DNA from 3 places in the Thalassobaculum sp. OXR-137 genome. Region 1 is predicted to be linked to each of the others. Evidence: predicted binding sites of a transcription regulator. Region 1 holds the regulator's gene; each other region holds the start of a gene.
The links. Region 1 encodes PhoB, which activates phosphate uptake and scavenging genes when phosphate is short. Its sites were predicted from a motif close to TNTCATAAAACTGTCA; they were not measured.

Region 1 (4,926 bases):
AGATCTGAATGACCAAGAGCCTGGATGTCGTCGCCATCGGCAACGCCATCGTCGACGTCATTTCCCGCTGCGACGACGCCTTCCTGGCGACGGAGAAGGTGGAGAAAGGCGCGATGACCCTGATCGACGCCGAGCGTTCGGAATCCCTCTATGCCGCCATGGGGCCGGGCGTGGAGATGTCCGGCGGCTCGGCCGGCAACACCGCCGCCGGCCTGGCTGCGCTCGGCAGCCGGACCGGCTATATAGGCAAGGTCCGCGACGACGGGCTGGGCAAGGTGTTCCGCCACGACATCACCGCCCAGGGCGTGCGCTTCGACACGCCGGCGGCGCCGGACGGCCCGCCGACCGCCCGCTGCCTCGTCCTGGTGACGCCGGACGCGCAGCGGTCCATGAGCACCTTTCTGGGCGCCTGCGTGAACCTGACGCCGGACGATATCTCGGAGGATCTGATCGCCGATGCCCAGGTGGTCTATCTGGAAGGCTATCTCTGGGATCAGCCCGAGGCGAAGAAGGCCTTTGTGAAGGCGGCCGAGATCGCCCACCGCTCCGGCGGCAAGGTCGCCCTGTCCCTGTCGGACTCGTTCTGCGTCGACCGCCACCGGGCCGATTTCAAGGAGCTGGTGAAGCACCACGTGGACATCCTGTTCGCCAACGAGGCGGAGGCCCTGTCCCTGTTCGAGACCGACAGGTTCGACGACGTGCTTCAGGCGGTTCGTTTCGAAGTCGAGACGGCGGCGCTGACCCGCAGCGAGAAGGGCGCGGTCGTCGTCCATCGCGACGAGGTCCATGTGCTGGACGCCGAGCCGGTCGAGCGGGTGGTCGACACCACGGGAGCGGGCGACCTCTATGCCGCCGGGTTCCTGCACGGCTACACCGCCGGCAAGGATGCGGTCACCTGCGGCCGGATCGGGGCGATCTGTGCCTCGGAGATCATCAGCCATGTGGGTGCACGGCCGGAGGCCGACCTGAAGAAGCTGGTGGCCGACAAGCTCGGCTGATCTTTCTTACTCCACCAAAAACGACTTCCTGGAAGCCGCCCGGACTTGATCCGGGAGGCTGTCCAGGACCTCGTGAGGGACGCCGGGACCACGGTCCTGGATCGTCCCCGGCGGTGCCGGGTCCGTCCAGGAAGTCGGGTTGGGTTGGTTTTGAAGCGGCAGCCGGCAGCAAGCGGGCGGAAGTCTCTGACCTCTAACAACCTTCAAACGACTTCCTGGAAGCCGCCCGGACCTGATCCGGGAGGCTGTCCAGGACCTTGTGAGGGACGCCGGGAACACGGTCCCGGATCGTCCCCGGCGGTGCCGGGTCCGTCCAGGAAGTCGGGTTGGGTTGGTTTTGAAGCGGCAGCCGGCAGCAAGCGGGCGGAAGTCTCTGACCTCTAACAACCTTCAAACGACTTCCTGGAAGCCGCCCGGACTTGATCCGGGGGGCTGTCCAGGACCCTATGAGGGACGCCGGGACCACGATCCTGGATCGTCTCCGGCGGTGCCGGGCCCGTCCAGGAAGTCGGAATATTTCGATTTTGAAGGGGCAGCCGCCAGCAAGTCGGCCAAACTCTCTTACTTCCAAACAACCTCAACCGACTTCCTGGAAGCCGCCCGGACTTGATCCGGGGGGCTGTCCAGGACCTCGTGAGGGACGCCGGGACCACGATCCTGGATCGCCCCCGGCGGTGCCGGGTCCGTCCAGGAAGTTGGGTTGAGTTCGTTCGGGTAGAGTTCGTTCGGATCGAGTTAGTTCGGATTGGGTTGGTCCGGGGACCGCTGGGATGCGGCCGTTCCCGGATCGGGCATCACCCACATCAGCACCAGCAGCAGCGGCAGGCCCAGCAGGGCGAGACCGGCGGTGATGGTGAAGAACAGGGCCCAATCGCCGCCCAGACTGTCGACGATCATTCCGGCGGAGGACGCGAACCAGATCCGCGCCAGGTTCCCCAGGGAGTTCAGCAGCGCATATTGGGTCGCCGAGAAGGCGGTGTTGCAGAGCCCGGCCAGATAGGCGACGAAGGCCACGGTCGCCAGACCGCCGGTGAAGTTGTCGGCGACCACCGCCAGGGCGAAAACCTCCATGTCCTGTCCGGCTCCGGCCAGATAGGCGTAGGCGAGGTTGGTTGCGGCGGCGGCCAGGCCGCCCACCAACAGCGCGCGGAACACGCCTGCCACGCGGACCAGCACGCCGCCGGCGAAGACCCCGAGGCAGACGGCGGCCAGTCCGAAGACCTTGGTCACGTCGGCGATCTGGGTCAGCTCGAAGCCCAGCTCCCGGTAGAACACGCCGGACATCCGGCCGAGCAGGGCGTCGCCGAACTTGAAGACGAAGATGAAGACCAGGATCAGCAGCCACCAGTCCCGGGTCGCGAAGTCGGCGAGCGGGTCGAACACCGCCTCTCGCAGCCAGATCCAGGCGCGGCCGAGCGCCGACGTCCCGGCATCCGGTTCGGCCCTCGGCAGGGGGTCGCGGCGCTCCGGTTCGGGCGCCATGAGGGTCGCGGCGACGGCGATCAGCAGGGTGCAGGCCAGGATCAGGTAGGTCGCGTTCCAGCCCAGGCTGGCGGCCAGATACAGCCCGCCGGCCCCGCCAACCAGGGTGCCGCCCAGATGCCAGCCCCAGATCGCGACCGCGGATCCGGCACCGAACTCGTCGGGCTTCAGGATGTCCACCCGGTAGGCGTCGATGACGATGTCCTGGGTGGCGGAGACGAAGGCGACGAAGACGCAGGCCAGCGCCACCATCGAGACGTCGGATGTCGGATCGGTCAGGCCGAGAAAGACGATGGCGGCGATCAGCAGGAGCTGGGTCAGCAGCGCCCATCCCCGCCGCCGGCCCAGCCGGTCGGTCAGGCCCGGCAGGCGCAGCCGGTCGACCAGCGGCGCCCACAGGAAGTTGATCGCGTAGGCGGTGGTGGCGAGGCTGAACAGGCCGACGCTGGAGCGCGAGAACCCGGCATCGGTCAGCCAGATCGACAGGTTGGAATACACCAGCGGCGCCGGCAGGCCCGAGGCGAAGCCGAAGATCAGGATGATGAGCATCCGGCGGTCGAGATAGACCCGGATGCCGTCGGTCCAGGAGGTGCGTTCAGCCGCCATACCGATCAGGTATCTGAGTCGCCGCGGCTTGCCCATAGGTAATAGCGCCGGGCAGGCGGCGCGGCGACGGATGGTGCCGGATCAGGCGGCGGCGTTGGCGTCCAGTGCGTAGCCGGCGGAGCGCACCGTGCGGATCACGTCGTCGTCGTTCTCGCTGTTCAGCGCCTTGCGCAGCCGGCGGATATGGACGTCCACCGTGCGCGGCTCGACATAGACGTCCGGACCCCAGACCGTGTCGAGCAGCTGCTCGCGCGAGAACACCCGGCCCGGATGCTCCAGGAAATGGCGCAGCAGGCGGAACTCGGTGGGGCCGAGATGGATGTCGCGCTCGCTGCGCTTCACCCGGTGCGCCGCCAGATCCATGGTCAGGTCGGCGAAGCGCAGGATCTCGTCCTCGGTGGAGGGGCGCGCCCGGCGCATCACCGCGCGGACCCGGGCGATCAGCTCGGCCGGACTGAACGGCTTGGTGATGTAGTCGTCGGCCCCGGAATTCAGGCCCCGGATCCGATCGCCTTCCTCGCCGCGGGCGGTGAGCATGATGATCGGGATGTTCTTCAGGTCCGGTGCCCGGCGCAGCCGCCTGCAGGCCTCGATGCCCGAGAGCAGGGGCAGCATCCAGTCCAGCAGGATCAGGTCGGGGCGGCGTTCCGCGGCGACCAGCATGGCCTCCTCGCCGTCCCCCGCGTCGATGACGCGGAAGCCTTCGCGTTCCAGGTTGTAGCGCAGCAGGGTGACGATCGGCGCTTCATCCTCGACGATCAGGATCAGTGGTTTCATGGGGTCGGTCACTCTTTACTCGGACGATCCATCGGAAAGCTCCTCCGGCTTGACGACGGCGAAGCTGCTGTTGTCCCCCTTCGGCCGATTGCCTTCCAGGCGGCGGCCGGTCTCCTCGAAATAGACGGTTTCGGCGATGTTGGTGGCGTGGTCGCCGATCCGCTCGATGTTCTTGGCCACGAAGAGCAGATGCGCGCAGGCGGTGATGTTGCGCGGATCCTCCATCATGTACGTCAGCAGCTCCCGAAAGAGGCTGGTGTACATCTGGTCGATCTCTTCGTCGCGCTGCCAGGCGACCATCGCGCGCTCCACGTCGCGCTGGGTATAGGCGTCCAGCACGTCGGTGATCACCCGGTGGGTCAGCCGGCCCATGCGGGCGATGCCGTTGATCGGCCCGACCTCCGGAAGCTGCGACAGGGCCGAGGCCCGCTTGGCCACGTTGGTGGCGTAGTCGCCCATGCGCTCCAGGTCGTGGGAGATCTTCAGCGCCGACAGGATCTGGCGCAGGTCGTGGGCGACGGGCTGGCGCAGGGCCAGCATCCGCAGGGTCAGCGCCTCGACCTGATCCTCCAGATCGTCGATCGCCTTGTCGGCCTCGACGCACTGGGCGGCCAGCGCGTCGTCGCGTTTGGCGATCGCCTGGATGGCGTTTGACAACTGGGCTTCGACGAGCCCGCCCATGCGGGAAATTGCCGACCGCAAGCCGTCCAGTTCCTCGTCGAACGAGGATACGATGTGGCTGTCGGACATGGTTCAGACCTCCGGTAACGGGTGACGTGCCGCGGCCGCCGATCGGGCCGCGGATTAGCCTTCGAGCCTATCCGAAACGTCCGGTGATGTACCCTTGGGTCCGGCTGTCGACGGGGTTGGTGAAGATCGCCTCGGTCTCTCCGACCTCCACCAGGTCGCCCAGGTGGAAGAACGCGGTGCGCTGGGACACGCGGGCGGCCTGCTGCATCGAGTGGGTCACGATGACGATGGTGAAGTTCTCCCGCAGCTCGTCGATCAGCTCCTCGATGCGGGCCGTGGCGATCGGGTCGAGGGCCGAGCACGGCTCGTCCAT
Region 2 (4,926 bases), 2.1 Mb from region 1:
GGCCGTGCGCAAGCCGTTCATGCGCCGCCGGAAGTCCTGCCCGTTCTCCGGCGCCAACGCGCCGAAGATCGACTACAAGGACACCAAGCTGCTGTCCCGTTTCATCTCCGAGCGGGGCAAGATCGTGCCGAGCCGGATCACCGCCGTTTCGGCCAAGAAGCAGCGTGAGCTGGCGCGCGCGATCAAGCGTGCCCGCAACATGGCGCTTCTGCCGTTCGTGGTGAGCTGAGCGACCGGACCAGCATCCGGCGGCACCCTGACGAACGTCGGCACGACGATGGCCCCTCATGAACTACGGTTGGCTAACGGTTGGAATAGCGGCGGCAGCAAGCGCGCTGATGACGGTGGCGGTCTATCCGTCGCCGTTCTTCGCGATGCTGCAGCTGTCCCTGACCTCGCTGCCGCTGTTTCTTGTGGGGCTGGCCTACGGAGCGGTTCTGGGCATGGCGGCTGCCGCGGCGGCCTTCGTTGCCCTCGGCCTGTCCATGGGTCTCGACGTCGCGGCCTATCATGCGGCGATGACCGGCGCACCGGCCGGCCTGCTGATCTGGCAGGCCGAACGGAGCGGCAGCCATCCCAGGGTCCTGCTGCTCACCCTGGTCGCCTATGCCTGCGCCATGATCGCGCTGGCGGGCCTGATCCTGTCCGGACATCCGGACGGCATGCAGGGGGTGATCGCGGACGAGCTGCAGGAGACGTTCGACATGATCTCCCGCTATGCGGAGGAGGCCGGGCAACCGCCGCTTCCCATGGCGGAACTGCAGGACATGCTGTCCTCTCTGGCCAGTCTGTTCCCGGCCTTCGCGGCCGCGGGATGGGTGCTGACGACGGCGGCCAGCGCCGGGCTTGCGCAGTTCATTCTGCGCCGGTTCGGCAAGGCCGCGCTGCCGACGCCGGACATTGCCGACCTTCGGGCCCCGCGCTGGATCGCGTTCGTGCTCGTGGCGGTTCTGGCCGTGGCCTATCTGCCGGAGGGGATCGGCTTCGCCGCCAGGAACATGGTTCCGGTGGTGCTGCTGATCTTCCTGTTCACCGGGCTCGGCGTGGTGCACGCCCTGTCCCGGCGCAGCGGCAGCGGGGGACTCTGGCTCGGCGGAACCTATGCCCTGCTGGTGGTCTTCAGCTGGGCGGCGGCCGCCGTGATCGTGCTGGTTGGAATGCTGGACGTGGTTTTCGATTTTCGCCGTCGCGCGGGGCCTCCCCCGCAAGAGTGACCGGCGGCGAATGACTGATAAGCGGTCGCCTCGGCGCCGCCCTGATGAGGAAATCCGGATACCTATCCGGGGGGCGTAGGCCCGCAAGAGAAGGAGTGAGGACGATGGAAGTCATCCTGCTGGAACGGATCGAGAGCCTCGGCCAGATGGGCGATGTGGTTTCGGTCAAGCCGGGCTACGCCCGTAACTATCTGCTGCCGCAGAAGAAGGCGCTGCGCGCCAACGACGGCAACCGCAAGGTCTTCGAGGAGCGCCGTGCGCAGCTCGAGGCCGAGAACCTGGAGCGCAAGTCGGAAGCCGAGCAGGTCGCCAAGACCCTCGACGGCATGACGGTTGTTCTGGTCCGCGCCGCGGGCGAGAGCGGCCAGCTCTACGGCTCGGTGTCGGCCCGCGACATCTCTGACGCGGTGACCGCCGCCGGGGTCACCGTCGGCCGCAGCCAGGTCAAGCTGGACAAGGCGCTCAAGGCCCTCGGCCTGGAGCCGGTGCGCGTCCAGTTGCACCCGGAAGTCTCGGTGAACGTGACCGTGAACATCGCCCGGTCCCAGGACGAGGCCGAAACCCAGGCCCGTCTCGGCCGCGCCCTCGATCGGGGCGTGATGGACGAGGAAGAGCGGATGGAAGACGAGGCTCCCGAGGTCGAGGAGCTGCTCGATCCGGAAGCCGTGGAGACCGAGGAGGAGAAGGCCGAGGCCTGATCCCCTCCCCGCATATGCCTTGCGACGGGCCGTCCTTCGGGACGGCCCTTTGCGTTTCTGGGATTGGGGCTCGTCTTCCCTTCTCCGTCATCCCAAGGTCCCCCGGGCCCTTCGACACGGCCCGGCATCGCCGGCCCTGCTCAGGGCGAGGTCTTGGTATTCAAAGCTCTCAATGACCTCACCCTGAGCAGCCCCGCAGGGGCGTGTCGAAGGGTCGACAACCCGCGCTGGACATCCACCGCGATACATCCACGGTCACCAAACCATCATCGAACCGACGCCGTTCCGACACCGCAGCGTCACACCGGCGACAGTCGGCGGGTGATATCCGCTGGGCCTTCCGAATGATCCGGGCATCTGCCCGCACCCTGGAGGAGGCTCACATGAAGCTCCGCGCCCTGCTCGCCGCCGCCGCCCTGGCGGTCGCCGTCCCGTCGCTCGCCGTCCCGTCGCCCGCCAGCGCCGCCGACAGCCTCAAGATCGCCGTTACCGATATCGAGGGCCTGGAGGCCCTGCAGAGCGAGTTCGGTCCGTTCGAGGACGCTCTCGAGAAGAGCACCGGCCTGGACATCGAGCTGTTCCCGGTCGGCAGCCGCACCGCCGCCGTCGAGGCGATCAACGCCGGCCAGGTGGACCTGGTGCTCACTGGGCCGGCCGAGTACGTGGTGATCAAGGAACTGACCGACGCCAAGATCGTCGTCGGCTGGCAGCGTCCCGACTACTTCGCCCAGGTCGTCGCCCTCGCAGACGGCCCGATCCGCCGGGTCGCCGACCTGAAGGGCAAGAGCGTGGCCTTCGGCTCCGTCGGCTCCACCTCCCAGCACCTCGGCCCGGCCCAGGCGCTGACCGACCTCGGCCTCGTCTACGGCCAGGACTACGAGCCGAAGATCATCTCCCGCAACGTCGCCGTCGAGGCCCTGATCTGCGGCGACATCGCCGCCATCGGCATGAACTACAGCCACCTGCAGCGCGCCCGCGAGGCGTATCCTGACGTGGCCTTCACCGTCGTCGCCCGCGGCCGCGACCTGCCGAACGACATCCTTGTGGCCCGCGCCGACGCCGATCCGGCGGCCATCGACAAGGTGCGCAAGGCCTTCGTCGACAACGGCAAGTCCCTGCTCGCCGCCGTGCTGAAGGGCGAGGACAATCAGAAGTACAAGGGCGGCTTCTTCCTCGCGACCGTCGAGGACAGCGACTACGACTACGTGCGCTCGATGTACAAGACCATCGGGGTCGACGGCTTCAAATCCTTCGTCGGCAATTGACGGCGGTTGGGCGCCGGCTTCCCGGTCGGCGCCCGCCCCGGTCATCATCATGACAGCCCTGCTCCAACCCTCGCCGCTGCACGCGGATCCGGTCGCCGCCGCACCGGCCGCCGCCGCCCCGCTGATCGCGGCGCACGCCGTCTGCAAGCGCTTCGCCGACGGCCCGCCGGTGCTCGACGGCGTCACCCTGTCGATCGCGACGGGCGAGCGCGTCGCCCTGCTCGGCGCCAACGGCGCGGGCAAGTCGACCCTGCTCCGCGCCCTGGTCGGGCTGATTCCGATCACCGGCGGGGCCGTCGAGATCCTCGGCCAGCGCTTCACGGAGCTACCCAGCGCCAAGCAACGCTCGGTGATGCGGCGCCGGCTCGGCTTCGTGTTCCAGTTCCACGGGCTGGTCGGCCGCACCAGCGCACTCTCCAACGTCGTGAACGGGGCGCTGGGCCAGGGTCATGGCTGGCGCAGCTGGCACCAGTCCTTGGCCCCGTCCTCCCTGCGCGACGCCGCCCTGGAGGCGCTCGACGCGGTCGGGCTGGCCGACCGGGCGGCGGCGCGGGCCGACACCCTGTCCGGCGGCCAGTCCCAGCGGGTCGCCATCGCCCGCGCCATCGTCCACGGCCCGGACCTGCTGTTCGCCGACGAGCCGGCCGCCAGTCTCGATCCCGCCGCCGGGCTCGACATCATGCGCCTCTTCGCCCGGCTCGCCGGCGAGCATCGGCGCACGCTGGTCTACACCACCCACGACATGCGCCACGCCCTGGAGCACGCCGACCGGATCGTCGCGCTGAAGGCCGGGCAGGTGGTGTTCGACGCCGCCGCCGGCGACCTCACCGAACGCGACCTGGAGCCGATCTATCGTGGCTGACACCCCTCTCGCCCACCCGGACGCCCGGCCGACCGCCGGAACCATCGCGCGCTGGCCCCGGCTGACGCCGCTGCGGTTCACCCTTCTCGTCGCGGTCGGCGCGGTGTTGCTGGCGTCCATCGGCGAGGTCGCGCCCTCGGCGGACCGGCTGATCGGCGCGATCCCGCGGATGGGCTCGCTGCTGGAACGGATGCTGCCGCCTGAGACCGATCCCGCCTTTCTCGGCCGCATGGGGATGCGGCTGGTGGAGACCCTGCAGATCGCCCTCGTCGGCACCCTGTTCGGCATCCTGCTGAGCTTTCCGCTAGCTTGGTGCTCGGCAGCGGGCCTGAGCCCGTTCGGCCGGCTGCGCTGGCTCCCCCGGGGCTTGGTATCCTTGTTCCGCACGGTGCCGGACCTGGTCTGGGCGCTGTTCTTCGTCTCGGCGGTCGGGCTCGGCGCCATCGCCGGCACGCTGACAATCATCGTCGACACCGCCGGCTTCTGCGGCCGCTTCTTCGCCGAGGCCATGGAGGACAGCGACAAGCGGCCGCGCGAGGCGCTGGAGGCGATCGGGGCGCGCAAGATCGACGTGCTTGCCGCCGCCGTGATCCCGCAATGCATGCCGTCCTTCATCAACACCGCGCTCTTCGCCCTGGAGCTGTCGGTGCGGTCGTCGGTGGTCCTGGGCATCGTCGGCGCGGGCGGCATCGGCCAGGAGCTGAAAAGCGCCTTCGAACTGTTCCAGTATCCCAAGGCCTCGGCGATCATCCTGGCGATCTTCGTCATCGTGTTGGCGATGGAGCACCTCACCGACTGGCTGAGGCGCCGGCTGGGGTGATCGGCCGCTTTCCCGTCTCCACACTCCCCGGTCCTGTGTGTTCAGCCCGGAGAGGTTGGGAACGGCA
Region 3 (4,926 bases), 2.3 Mb from region 1:
GAGATCCGCGCGGGCGTGATGACGGCGCTGCTCGGCGGGCCGATCTTTGTGCTGATCGCCCGGCGGATCCGCCCCGGAGCGGTCGGATGATCCGCACCGCCGCCCTCGCCCTGCTGCTGGCCGCCGCCGCCGCGCTGGCCCTGCTGGTCGGCCAGATCCACCTGAGCCCGGCAGTGCTGTGGGACGGGCTGACCGGCGGAGACGGGCCCGGCGCGCTGACGATCTCCATCCTGCGCGGCCCCCGGGTCGCGGTCGCCCTGCTGTCGGGCGCTGCCTTCGGACTTGCCGGTGCCGTCTTCCAGATCCTGCTGCGCAACCCTCTCGCCTCGCCGGACGTGATGGGGTTCACCGGCGGATCCGGCCTGGCGATCCTGACCGCCGTCGCCTTCGGCCTGACCCTGCCGCTGCCGGTCGTCGCCGCCGTCGGCGGACTGATCGCCGGGGCCGCCGTCCTGATCCTGTCGCGCCCGGCCGGCGGCCATGGCGGCGTCGACGGCGCCTCGCCGGTCACCCTCGTCCTGGTCGGCATCGGCATCGGATTCGCCGCCACTGCCTTCGGGTCCTTCCTGATGACGCGTCTGTCGGGTCCGCAGGCGGCGGAAGCCCAGCGCTGGCTGGTCGGCTCGCTCTCCGCCCGCGACTGGGGCGATGCCGGGCTGCTCGCCGCAGGCGGCGGGGCGCTCGCCCTGTGCCTGGCGGTGCAGGCGCGGTCGCTGCGGTCGCTGGAACTGGGCGCGGAACTGGCGACCGGGCTCGGTCTGAATGTCGGACGGGCCCGGCTGCTGCTCGCGACGACCGCAATCGGGTTGTGCGCCCTCACCGTCGCCGTGGTCGGCCCGGTCGCCTTCGTCGCTCTGATGGCGCCGCCCGTCGGCGCCCGTCTTGCCGGGGCGACCGATGCCGGCGCGCGGCTTGCTGCGGCGGCGCTGGCCGGCGCTGTCATCATGGTGCTGGCCGACCTGGTCGCCCGGGCCAGCCTGCCCGGCCTGCAACTGCCGATCGGCGTGACCACGGGCATTCTCGGCGCGCCCTACCTGCTGTGGCGCCTGTCCCGCGAAATGGAAAGGGGCGAGCTGTGAGCCAGACCGGTCTGCGTACCGAAGCCCTGTCGGTCGGCTATCAGGACCGGCAGGTGATCCGCGGCCTCGACCTCGCCTTCCCGGTCGGCCGGAGCACGGCCATCCTTGGGCCGAACGGCTGTGGGAAGTCCACCCTGCTGCGGGCGCTCGCCCGGCTGCTGAAGCCGGCCGCCGGACGGGTGCTGCTGGGCGACACCGATATCCATGCCGCCGACACACGGGACCTGGCCCGCCGACTCGCCATCCTGCCCCAGTTCCCGCTGGCGCCGGACGCCATCAATGTGGGGGAACTGGTGCGGCGCGGGCGGACTCCGTGGCGCGGGATGCTGTCGCCCTGGACCCAGGAGGACAGTGCTGCCTGCACGGACGCCCTCGGCGCCGTCGGCCTGACCGACATGGCCGACCGCCCCTTGGCGGAACTGTCCGGCGGCCAGCGCCAGCGCGCCTGGCTGGCGTTGGTTCTGGCTCAGCAGACCCCGCTGCTCTTGCTCGACGAACCGACCTCGCATCTGGACCTGGCGCAGCAGATCGATATGCTGAAACTGCTGCAGCAGCGGGTACTCGATACCGGCATGACGGTGATCAGCGTGCTGCACGACCTGAACCTCGCGGCCCGCTTCAGCGACCATCTGGTGCTGCTGAGCCCGCAGGGGCTGGTCGCGGAGGGGACGCCCGAGGCGGTGATGACCGCTGGGCACCTGCAACGGGCCTTCGGCCTGGCGGCGCAGGTCATGACCGATCCGCTCACCGGACGGCCGTGGATCCTGCCGCATTGAGTCGAGCCCCGGTTGCGTCAGCCATTCGGACACTGACGCATATATTTTGTGCTTGGGTCACGTCCGAGACCACGATAATGCTGATGTCACAAAACTGTAATGTTCGGTCATGCCGCAGGTGGGCCGACGATAACGACCTGTAGGGAGAATCACATGATTCGCAGAAATTTGATGCTGTCGGCCCTCGCCGGTCTGGTCGGCGCGGTCTCGCTGAGCTGGGCGGCCCCGGCCTATGCGCTCGACTCCCGGTTCAAGGACGACAACGGCGACCTGGTCGCCGACACGCCGACCGATCCGAGCCAGCAGGTTGACCCGGACACCCTCATCTTCGCCTATACCCCGGTCGAGGATCCGGCGGTCTACGCCAAGGTGTGGGACGGCTTCCTGCGCCACATGGAAAAGGTCACCGGCAAGAAGGTCCAGTTCTTCCCGGTCCAGTCCAACGCCGCCCAGATCGAGGCGATGCGCGCCGGCCGCCTGCACGTCGCGGGCTTCAACACCGGGTCCAACCCGCTGGCGGTGAACTGCGCCGGTTTCGTGTCCTTCACCATCATGGCCTCGAAGGACGGCGATTTCGGCTACAACATGGAAATCATCACCTATCCGGGCAGCGGCATCGAGAAGGTCGAGGACATCAAGGGGAAGAAGATGGCCTTCACCTCGCAGACGTCGAATTCCGGCTTCAAGGCGCCGTCGGCGATCCTGAAGGCCGATTACGGCCTGGAGCCCGAGAAGGATTTCGAGCCGGTGTTCTCCGGCAAGCACGACAACTCGATCCTGGGCGTCGCGAACAAGGACTACCCGGCCGCCGCCATCGCGAACTCGGTGCTGCACCGCATGGTCGCCCGCGACGTGATCAAGGCCGACCAGGTCGTCTCGATCTACAAGTCGCAGAAGTTCCCGACCACCGGTTTCGGCTACGTCTACAACCTGAAGCCGGAGCTGCAGGAGAAGATCAAGGAATCCTTCTTCACCTTCGACTGGGAAGGCTCGGCCCTGAAGGAAGAGTTCGCCCGCTCCGGCGAGGAGCAGTTCATCCCGATCACCTACAAGTCCCACTGGGAAGTGATCCGGAAGATCGACGCGGCGAACGGCGTTTCCTACGAGTGCAAGTGACCGTTCCGCCCCGTCTCAATACTTGACCACGACATATAGGAGAGCGGCCGAATGCTGCGCTTGAAGGACCTCTCGAAGGTCTATGCAACCGGAGATCGGGCGCTCACCGACGTGAGCATTACGGTCGAGCCCGGTCAGGTGATTGGCCTGATCGGGCCGTCCGGGGCGGGGAAATCCACCCTGATCCGCTGTATCAACCGCCTGGTGGAGCCGACCTCCGGCCAGGTCTATCTCGGTGACATGGACATCACCGGCCTGAGCCGCGGCGGTCTGCGCCGGGCGCGCCGGCGGATCGGCATGATCTTCCAGGAATACGCCCTGGTCGAACGCCTCACCGTCATGGAGAACGTGCTGTCCGGACGCCTCGGCTATGTCGGCTTCTGGCGCAGCTTCTTCCGCAAGTTTCCCCCGGAATCCATCGAGAACGCCTATCGGCTGCTCGACCGGGTCGGCCTGTCGGCCCATGTGAACAAGCGCGCCGACGCCCTGTCCGGCGGCCAGCGCCAGCGGGTCGGCATCGCCCGCGCGCTGGAGCAGGACCCCGACCTGCTGCTGATCGACGAGCCGACCGCCTCGCTCGATCCGAAGACCTCGCGGCAGATCATGCGGCTCATCGTGGAGATCTGCGACGAGCGCGGCCTGCCCGCCATCATCAACATCCACGACGTCGCCCTGGCGCAGCAGTTCGTGCGCCGGATCATCGGCCTGCAGAACGGCCGCGTCGTGTTCGACGGCGCCCCCGACGAGCTCACTCCCGAGGTCCTCACCCAGATCTACGGCGAGGAAGACTGGTCCGCCACGATCCGCAAGGCGGACGAGGACGGCGAGGAGACGGACGAAGAGGCCGATCACCCGGCCTCCGTGCCGGTCGATCGCGAGCGCCTGGCGGGCCTCACATGACCCACGCTGACATGTCTGGTGCGGTTGATCATCGGCACTGGAAGCGGCCGCCCTTCATCAAGCGGGCCTGGCTGCGCTGGGTGCTGTACGGCGGCGGCCTGCTGTATCTCGTGCTTGCCATCGCCTCGGTCGAGGTGAACTGGATCCGCGTCTGGGAAGGCCTGGAGCGCGGCCAGCGCTTCATCGAGGGCTTCCTGGTGCCCGACTTCACCAGCCGCTGGGAGGACATCCTCCAGGGCATGGAGGAGAGCCTCACCATGTCGGTGACGGCGACCGTGGTCGGCGTGCTGATCTCCATCCCGATCGGGATCGGCGCCGCCCGCAACATCGCGCCGCTGCCGATCTATGCGGTGTGCCGGGCCATCGTCGCCCTGTCGCGCAGCTTCCAGGAGATCATCGTCGCCATCCTGTTCGTGGCGATGTTCGGCTTCGGGCCCTTCGCCGGCTTCCTGACCCTGTCCTTCGCCACCATCGGCTTCCTGGCGAAGCTGCTGGCCGAGGACATCGAGGATATCGACGAGGCCCAGGCGGAAGCGGTGCGGGCGACCGGTGCGGGCTGGTGGCAGATCGTGAACTACGCGATCCAGCCCCAGGTCATGCCGCGGCTGATCGGCCTCAGCCTGTACCGGCTGGACATCAATTTCCGGGAGTCGGCGGTGATCGGCATCGTCGGCGCGGGCGGCATCGGCGCCACGCTGAACACGGCGATGGACCGCTACGAATACGATTCCGCCGCCGCCATCCTGATCCTGATCATCCTGATCGTCATGGCCGCCGAGTACCTGTCGGGCTACGTGCGGAAGTGGGTGCAATAATGACGATGACCGACCTCGCCCACCGGACCTGGCGCCGGCGTTCGACCAAGAAGGAACTGGCCCTCTGGCTCGGCTGGCTGGTGCTGGTGGCGCTGTTCATCTTCTGCTGGCAGGTGATGACGGAGAGCACGATCTGGGCCTTCGTCACCGACGCCCCGCGCCAGGCGGCCGATATCGGCTCGCGCATGTTCCCGCCGCGCTGGGAATATATCCCGGCCCTGCTGGAGCCGCTCTGGGACA

Region 2: a site for PhoB is predicted at 2,166-2,181, ahead of T8K17_RS20800 (PhnD/SsuA/transferrin family substrate-binding protein). Genes of this name have one in related genera too.
Region 3: a site for PhoB is predicted at 1,940-1,955, ahead of phnD (phosphate/phosphite/phosphonate ABC transporter substrate-binding protein). Genes of this name have one in related genera too.

What each region holds. Positions count from the first base shown of each region.
Region 1 covers NZ_CP139715.1:1,118,423-1,123,348, forward strand. Annotated here, with positions in the region: gene T8K17_RS05295 (adenosine kinase) at 9-998, shown strand; gene T8K17_RS05300 (AmpG family muropeptide MFS transporter) at 1,734-3,086, opposite strand; gene phoB (phosphate regulon transcriptional regulator PhoB) at 3,168-3,863, opposite strand; gene phoU (phosphate signaling complex protein PhoU) at 3,879-4,613, opposite strand; gene pstB (phosphate ABC transporter ATP-binding protein PstB) at 4,681-4,926, opposite strand, start outside.
Region 2 covers NZ_CP139715.1:4,461,633-4,466,558, forward strand. Annotated here, with positions in the region: gene rpsR (30S ribosomal protein S18) at 1-229, shown strand, start outside; gene T8K17_RS20790 (DUF2232 domain-containing protein) at 288-1,214, shown strand; gene rplI (50S ribosomal protein L9) at 1,319-1,912, shown strand; gene T8K17_RS20800 (PhnD/SsuA/transferrin family substrate-binding protein) at 2,296-3,177, shown strand; gene T8K17_RS20805 (phosphonate ABC transporter ATP-binding protein) at 3,227-4,039, shown strand; gene phnE (phosphonate ABC transporter, permease protein PhnE) at 4,032-4,859, shown strand.
Region 3 covers NZ_CP139715.1:3,411,823-3,416,748, reverse strand. Annotated here, with positions in the region: gene T8K17_RS15865 (iron ABC transporter permease) at 1-90, shown strand, start outside; gene T8K17_RS15860 (iron ABC transporter permease) at 87-1,079, shown strand; gene T8K17_RS15855 (ABC transporter ATP-binding protein) at 1,076-1,855, shown strand; gene phnD (phosphate/phosphite/phosphonate ABC transporter substrate-binding protein) at 2,009-2,971, shown strand; gene phnC (phosphonate ABC transporter ATP-binding protein) at 3,023-3,871, shown strand; gene phnE (phosphonate ABC transporter, permease protein PhnE) at 3,868-4,686, shown strand; gene phnE (phosphonate ABC transporter, permease protein PhnE) at 4,686-4,926, shown strand, end outside.